Regions from separate parts of the Paraburkholderia sp. GAS33 genome, predicted to be linked through region 1. Evidence: riboswitches for the same ligand, from Rfam matches in the RefSeq annotation. Region 1 holds a riboswitch; the other holds the start of a gene.
What was found. A riboswitch is a leader RNA that binds a small molecule or an ion and turns the genes downstream of it on or off. The one in region 1 is predicted to bind cobalamin.
Positions count from the first base shown of each region.

Region 1 (4,011 bases):
GTCGCTCGCCGCGCTGCGTTTTGCCTCAGGCGCTGGTTGCGCGGCACCCGACTGCGCAGCCAGCGGCATTCCAGTCGCTCCACGCGGCAGCCCGGTGGCCCGATGCCATTGCGCCGCAAAGTCAGCCAGCGCGCGTTCCCGCCACGCCTCGCCAATGAAGGTAATCCCAAACGGCAGTCCGTCTTCGCGGAAGTTTGCCGGCGTGGCCACTGCGCTCCAGTCGAGCAGATTGACAAAGTTGGTGTACTTGCCGAGATTGCTGTTCAGACGCACCGGATCCGCCAGCAGTTCGGCGATCGTGTAGTGGGCCGGGGCAGTCGGCACGACGAGGGCGTCGAACTGCGCCAGCATCGAATCGGCGCGGCGTTTGAGATCGGCGAGACGGTAGATCGATTCGAAGGTATCGGTGGCGGAGAATTCCTTGGCCTTGAAGATGATGTCGCGCACAACCGGGTGAATGTCGGCTTCGTTCGAGCCAGCAAAGTCGCGAATCGCCGCATAGCGTTCCGCTACCCATGCGCCGTCATACAGCAGCGCAGTGACGTCGTCGAAGAGCGAAAAGTCGAGCGGCACGCAGATCGCGCCGCGCGCTTCAAGGTGCGCCACGGCGGCCTTGAAGGCTTGCGCGGACAGTTCATCGCCGAAGAATTCCGGCTGTGACGGGACCGCAAAACGCGGCGCGGCGGGAACGCGCCACTGAAGCGCGGAGGCGGGCGCTTCGCGGGACAGACCGTCGGCCAGATCGAGCGAGGCGGCCAGGTCGTACACGAGCGCGGCGTCGTCGAAAGTGGTCGCGAAGACCGACACGCAGTCGAGCGTGCGGCATGCCGGCACCACGCCTGTATTGCTGAACGCTCCACGAGTAGGTTTGATTCCGACGATATTGTTGAGGCCCGCAGGGACGCGTCCCGAGCCGGCCGTATCCGTGCCCAGCGAGAAAGGGACGATGCCGCGCGCAACCACCGAGGCTGACCCCGAACTCGAGCCACCCGAGATGTACTCGGAGTCGAAGCTGTTGGTCGGGATGCCGTAAGGGGAGCGCACGCCCACGAGGCCGGTCGCGAACTGATCGAGATTGGTTTTACCAATGACGATTGCGCCGGCATCGGTCAGCCGCTGCACGACCGTCGCGCTGCGCTCTGGCGTATAGGCGAAGGCGGGGCAGGCGGCTGTGGTCTCGAAGCCGGCGGCGTCGATATTGTCTTTCGCGGCGAATGGCACGCCATAGAGCGGCAGCTTCGTCAGATCGCCACCGACCGCGGTTAGCCTGGCCTCGAGGCCCGCGAGCTGCGCGTCGAGCACTGCTTGCGTCACGGTCGATATCCATGCGGGGTCATCTTCGGGCGTCAGTCCGCGGACCAGTTCGCCAAGCAACTGGGCGGGCGTCGCACCGTCCCGATACGCTTTCTGCCAATCCGAAATTGTCCATCCGCGCATCTCGTATTCCCTCTTGTGTACAAGTTCAGGGGAATTGTACTCAAGACTCATGCCAACCGCGCGGGGAGGCTGTCACGCCTTTTCAGGGCAGGGCGATACAGGCATGGACGCCACGCCTGAGCCGTTCTCCGATGCACCCGTCTGGCGCGAAACGCCCGATCGTTGGGCGTCAGAACCGCGCTGGTGCGATGTTGCAATGACGCGTCGATTGGCGGGAATTATTCCGGTCCCCGCTAGATTCGCAAGTAGAATGCGCGCAAACGACTCGTGGAAGCTGGTGCAAATCCAGCGCGGTCGCGCCACTGTGACCGGTTTCAGTCCGAACCGGAAGTCAGACCTCGGCGTCGTTGTCTACTATTCAACTGTGGGGCGCGCTATCCCCAGGATTCCAATAATGAAGCTTCGTCATCTCATCATCAGCTCCGCGCTGACGGTTACCGCTTGCCAGATCGCTCACGCCGACGACTCGTCGTCAACCCAGGATCAGGCCGTCGCGCAAACCACGCTACCGAATATCCTCGTCACCGGCGACACGCAGCATCTACCGCAATCGTTCGATCAGCGATACGCCACGACCCAGGTTCTGACTCGCGCAGATCTCGACCGTCTTTCGCCCATTGACCCAAGCATCACGCAGGCGCTCGCTACACTGCCCGGTGTGACCATTGCGCAGAACGGCGGCCCAGGTTCGCTTGCGTCCGTCAGCATCCGTGGCTCGGCGGGAAATCAGGTGGCCGTGTTTATCGACGGTATCCGGGTCGGTTCCGCGACCAGCGGTCAGGCCGAGTGGGCTGATCTGCCGACCTCCGCATTCGACCGCGTGGAGGTGATCTCCGGTCCGGCAGCCGCTTCGTTCGGCGCCGATGCGATGGGTGGCGTGATCCAGCTCTTCACGAACCACGCTTCCAATCAGCCCAATCAGACCACGGTCTCGGTGGGCGGCGGGTCGAACAAGACCTTCGATACGCAGGTCCGCACATCGGGCTCGGTCCCGTCCACCGGCGCGCTCTCGGCGTTGAGCGGGCTGACCTACTCGCTCGGCTTGCATGACTACAACACGGCGGGGATCGATGCGACGCAGCCGGTTGTCTTCGGTCACGAAGATGGCCGTAACCCGTACCATGCACAGGACGTGGATGGACGCCTGGGTTACGCGCACAACAACTGGTCGCTCTCCACCTTCTTCCTGTATCACCGCTCGGATCTCTCCTACGATAACGCGGGCGGCGACGACCGGCAGGCCGATTATCAGCTGACGACGGGAGCCGCGTTCCATCTGGATATCACGCCGTTCACGCAGCTCGATCAGTCGGTCGGCTACGCCACGGACCGCGAGTTCCTGTATACGAATACGCCGGGCATCCCATCCGACGAAATCGACTCGACGCGCCTGAGCACGTCGACCTCGCTGACGCATCAGGAGCGTGGGCCCGCGCTGTTCAACCTGCCGCTGTCCGGCGAGACCAAGCTTGCCTACGACTTCTCGCGCGAGCAGGCCTTCCTGCCGTACGACATTCCGTCGGGTGTGCCGACGCGCGACGATTCAGCGGTTTCGCTGCATCAGTCGGCGACGCTCGGCCCGTTGACCGTGTTCCTGGCAGGCCGTCACGAGATCATCGAGGGGCAGTCGGTCAATACCGGCAACGTTGCCTTGTCTTATGCGATCACGCCGGTTTATACGGCGCGCGTTTCGTATGGCAATGCGTTCCGTCTGCCGACCTTCGACGACCTGTACTATCCGGGCTACGGGAACCCAAACCTTCTGCCGGAGCGCAGCGATACGGTTGAGGCGGCGCTGGATGCCACAACGTCGTTCGGGACCTTCACGGCAGCGGTGTACGACACGCGCGTTCACAACCTGATCAATTACGACTCGGTGACCTTCCTGCCGGTGAACGTCGGACGCGCGCATATTCAGGGCATCGACCTGTCGTACAAGGGCACCATCGGCAAATCGACGCCGGTGAGCCTCTCGCTCGGTTTCCTGAATCCGCAGGACGTCACCGATCAGACCTGGCTTAACCGCCGCCCGCGTCAGACGTTCAGCCTGAACATCGATCACATGTGGGACGAGTTCCACCTGCACGCGCTGAGCACGGGCATCTCCGTGCTGTACGGTGGATCGACCTTCGACGATCAGGCCAACTCGATCTATCTGCCATCCTATACAACGGTGGGCCTGCGCGCTGCGTACAAGATTAACTCGCATCTCACCGTGTCCGCCAATCTGTCGAATCTGTTCAACCGGCAGTACGTAACCGCGTACGGCTACAACACGTTGGGCCGGACGGCGTTCGGCAAGCTGGCTTACACGTTCTAAGGCAGCGTTCCAGGCGGTGTTTCAGGCAGGGGAGCCGCGCTTCGGCCGGCGGACGGCTCGCAGCTTGCCGCTGCGTCCGCCGCCGCAGAAGAACTGCTCGGCTCCGTCGGACTCCAGCCCGGACACGTGGACGCCGGGCGGCATTTCGAGACTCTCCACGACTTCGCCACTGCGTGGATCGACGTGTCGTAGCTCGCTTTCGTTATCGTCCCATGTGGCGTGCCAAAGCTCTCCGTCAACCCACGTCACACCGG
Region 1 is NZ_JBNDMP010000011.1:164,734-168,744, reverse strand. It holds gene atzF (allophanate hydrolase) at 1-1,437, opposite strand, end outside; adenosylcobalamin (AdoCbl) riboswitch at 1,697-1,786, shown strand; gene P3T24_RS29135 (TonB-dependent receptor domain-containing protein) at 1,832-3,757, shown strand; gene P3T24_RS29130 (DUF5074 domain-containing protein) at 3,779-4,011, opposite strand, start outside.

Region 2 (4,011 bases), on a different contig from region 1:
GGGGTTCACGCCTTGCGCCTCGAGCGCCTCGATCAGCGCATCGAACACGCGCGTATTGGCCGCCTGCAAATGCGCCTTGTAGAACAGGATCAGTGCCACCGGCGCACCGGGGCGCCAGCGCGCCTGCCAGTCGGCGATGCTCGGCGTATCGTGCTTTGGATGATAAAGCGCGGCAGCGGGCAACACGCGCGGCGCGGCCGGTTCGCTGCCCCAGCCGAGCGCGCGATACGCGATGCAGCGCAGGAAGGCTTCGGCATTGAGCGGGCCGCCCTCGCGCAGATAGCGCCAGAGCTGATGGCACAAGGCGGGATCGGCGGTACTGCGCGCGAGCAGGTGCGGGTCTTCCTGAAGGTCGCCCGAGAACATCACCAGCACCTGCTTCCTGCGTTCGGCCAGTTCGACCAGCTGCTCGATACCGTAAGGCCAGTAGGCTTCGCCGCCCAGATGGTCGACGACCACCACACGCGCATGCTGGAGCACATCGTCGACGTAAAAATCGACCGATGCAGGCTGCCGCAAAAAGCTGACATTGGTGAGCCGGATCTCCGGGAAGCCGGCGCCGAGCCTCGGCACCACGCTCGCCAACAGCGCCAGCGTCGTGTCGGCCGAACTCAGCACCACGATCTCAGCCGGTCGCTGATCGATCCGGATGACGCCTTCGGTATCGTCGACAAAACCGCCCGGAACGGTGCGTAGCAGATGCATAACGGATCAGGACTGCTGGGCCTGGGCAGCCAACGCGGTGCTCAGCGCGCGCTGCAGCACAGGTTGATCGAGATCTTCGCCGATCAGCACGAACCGGTTGGCCCGTGCTTCGTCTTCGCGCCAGCGCCGGTCGAAATAGCTGTCGAAGCGCCGGCCCACGCCCTGGATCACGAGGCGCATTGGTGTGCCCGGCAGCGCTGCAAAACCCTTGACGCGGTAGATCGTGTGCTGCTCCGTCAAACCCTGCAGCGCCGCGATGATCGTTTCGCGCGATGCAGCGGGCGCTTCAACGATCACGGAATCGAATTCGTCGTGGTGATGATCGGGATCGTCGGCCGAGCCATGATGATCGTGGCGCAGATGAATCGTGGTTTCGGACGCCGCCTGCAAACCCAGCAGGCCGTGCAGATCCAGCTGCCCTCGCTGGGCGCGCACGATCTTGACCTGGGGCGGCAACTCCTCGCGAATCTCCGCTTCCACGGCAGCCTGCTGTGCCTCGTCGAGCAGGTCGGTCTTGTTCAGGATCACGAGATCGGCCGAGCCGAGCTGGTCTTCGAACAGCTCGTGCAACGGCGATTCGTGATCGAGATTGGGATCGGCTCGGCGCTGCTCATCCACGGCCTGCGGGTCGTCGGCGAACTGTCCGCTTGCTGCGGCAGGGCCGTCCACCACGGTCACCACCGCGTCGACGGTGAAGCTGTTGCGGATCGAAGGCCAATTGAACGCCTGGACCAGCGGTTTCGGCAGCGCCAGCCCCGAGGTTTCGATCAGAACGTGGTCAATTTCGCCACGGCGTTCGACCAGTTGCTCCATCACCGGGAAAAACTCTTCCTGCACGGTGCAGCACAGACAGCCGTTGGCGAGCTCATAGAGCTGGCCAGCCTGTTCGCGGCCTTCTTCGTCGCAGCCGATTCCGCAACCACGCAGAATTTCGCCGTCGATGCCGAGCTCGCCGAACTCATTGACGATGACAGCAATCCGCAAATTGTTCGCGTTTTGAAGAATATGGCGCAGCAAGGTGGTTTTGCCACTCCCAAGAAAGCCCGTGACGACAGTCACAGGGATCTTGCGCATGGGGTTCTGCATGATCACTCCGTTATTAAACAAGCAAACGAGCCAGCTCGTCGGGCACTCGCTCCAGACCAGACGCGAGCGGTAGCGTCTGGCGCAGGACGTAAACAGGACGTGGGGACGATACGGAACGTTGCGGTCGCAACAGAGGAACGCGATAAAGGCGTGGATGGCCAGCTGCATCCCCGCAGCGCCAACACCTCTTCTCTGGCCGGTATCCGGGCTGGCGAACGCACCGCTCCACCTTCCCACGCGAATCTTTCGCGCAGTGGTTGATTGCCCGCGATCCTGGTCGCGGACATGGAGCCGGCTTCGCATCGCCTAAGCGACGCTTTCGCTGAACCGTTGCGGGGGCAGCACAGGTTGGGCTCGCGCTAGTGCGGCAAGCCTCCTGTTTCCCGTTTAACTGCCGGCGCGATAACGCGTCGGCGGGCACCAGAGTGGGACGAGTTTAGGCTGGGCCGCGAGGCAGCGTCAAGAAGCGACGCTGGCGAGCGACCGCCAACGCGTGTATTGTAGCGCGCCAGATATCTGCAAACCGACACGCCATATGCCTACGGCCCGCGCGGACGGTTACGACACAACATGAAGCAATTCAGCATCGGCATTGGCTGTCGGCAGCAAGTTTCGGCCGAGGCGATCGAGGCCGTCGTGCTCGCGACGCTTGGCAAACTGGGCGTGCAAGGGGCCAAGGCGATTGAATCGATCGCCTCGATCTCGACCATCGATTCAAAGGCGCGAGAACCCGGCCTCCTGACATTCTGTGCCCGCCATGCGCTAATGTTGCATAGCTTCAGCCGTGAAGCGATCGCCGCCTGCCCGGGCGGCATGCTTCGCGCAACGGCCTCGAAAGCGGTACAGGCCCGCTTCGGCGTCGACGGCATCTGCGAACCTTGCGCGCTGCTGGGAGCGCCCGGCGGCAGCCTCGTTGCCGGCAAAACGGCTTCGCCTGGCGTCACCGTGGCAATTGCCTGCCTGGCCGAATTCTGTACGCAGGCGCCCGGGGCGCGCCGATTGAACCCAACCACCAGGACCTGACTGCATGAAAACCGATACGGAATCGCATCTGCGCATGACCCAACGCCGCCGCGAAGGACATGAAAAGAAACAGGCGCAGGCCACCATCGAAAAAGGACTGTTGATCGTCAATACGGGCACGGGCAAGGGCAAAAGCACAGCCGCTTTCGGCATGGCCGTGCGCGTGCTCGGACACGGCATGCGCCTCGGTGTCGTGCAGTTCATCAAGGGGGCACTGCATACCTCCGAGCGCGATTTCCTGGGCAGTCTGCCAAACTGCGATTTCGTCACGATGGGCGACGGCTATACCTGGAACACGCAGGACCGGGAAGCCGACATTGCGACGGCACGCAAAGGCTGGAGCGAAGCCTGCCGGATGATCGAAAGCGGCGAATATCAGATGGTGATTCTCGACGAACTCAATACCGTACTCAAGTACGAGTATCTGCCGCTCGACGAAGTGCTGGACGTCTTTAGCAAGCGTCCGGACATGCTCCATGTGGTGGTCACCGGACGGCATGCGCCTGACGGACTGATCGAGGCCGCAGACCTCGTCACCGAGATGCGCATCGTCAAACACCCATACCGCGAGCAACACGTCAAAGCGCAGCGCGGCGTCGAGTTCTAAGCCATGGCCGCCTGTCCAGCGCTGTTCATCAGCGCCCCGGCTTCGGGTCAGGGCAAGACCACCGTCACGGCAGGGTTGGCCCGCTACCACAGCCGCCTCGGACGGCGTGTGCGCGTGTTCAAGACCGGTCCGGACTTTATCGATCCAACTATCCTCGCGCACGCGAGCGGTGCGGCGGTGTTTTCGCTCGACCTCTGGATGGTCGGCGAAGCCGGCTGCCGTACACTGCTGGCCGAAGCGTCAGGCGACGCCGATCTGATGCTGGTCGAAGGGGTCATGGGGCTGTACGACGGCCGGCCCAGCAGTGCCGATCTGGCGAGCGCCTTCGGCATACCCGTATTGGCGGTGATCGCAGCGAAATCCATGGCCCAGACTTTTGGCGCATTGGCCTTCGGTCTCGCTCAATTCCAGCCGCGGGTGCCTTTTTACGGTGTGCTCGCGAACCGGGTCGGCTCGCCCTATCATGCGAAACTTCTTGAAGAGGCATTACCGGCCTCGCTGCGCTGGTGCGGCCATCTGAACAGCAACGACTCGATCGAATTGCCGGACCGGCACCTCGGCTTGCACCAGGCCGCAGAGATCGCGGATCT
Region 2 is NZ_JBNDMP010000006.1:279,638-283,648, reverse strand. It holds gene cobN (cobaltochelatase subunit CobN) at 1-705, opposite strand, end outside; gene cobW (cobalamin biosynthesis protein CobW) at 712-1,791, opposite strand; cobalamin riboswitch at 1,969-2,231, opposite strand; gene P3T24_RS20720 (cobalamin biosynthesis protein) at 2,362-2,814, shown strand; gene cobO (cob(I)yrinic acid a,c-diamide adenosyltransferase) at 2,819-3,421, shown strand; gene P3T24_RS20710 (cobyrinate a,c-diamide synthase) at 3,425-4,011, shown strand, end outside.
Region 2: another riboswitch for cobalamin. It lies ahead of cobW (cobalamin biosynthesis protein CobW); the one in region 1 lies ahead of P3T24_RS29135 (TonB-dependent receptor domain-containing protein).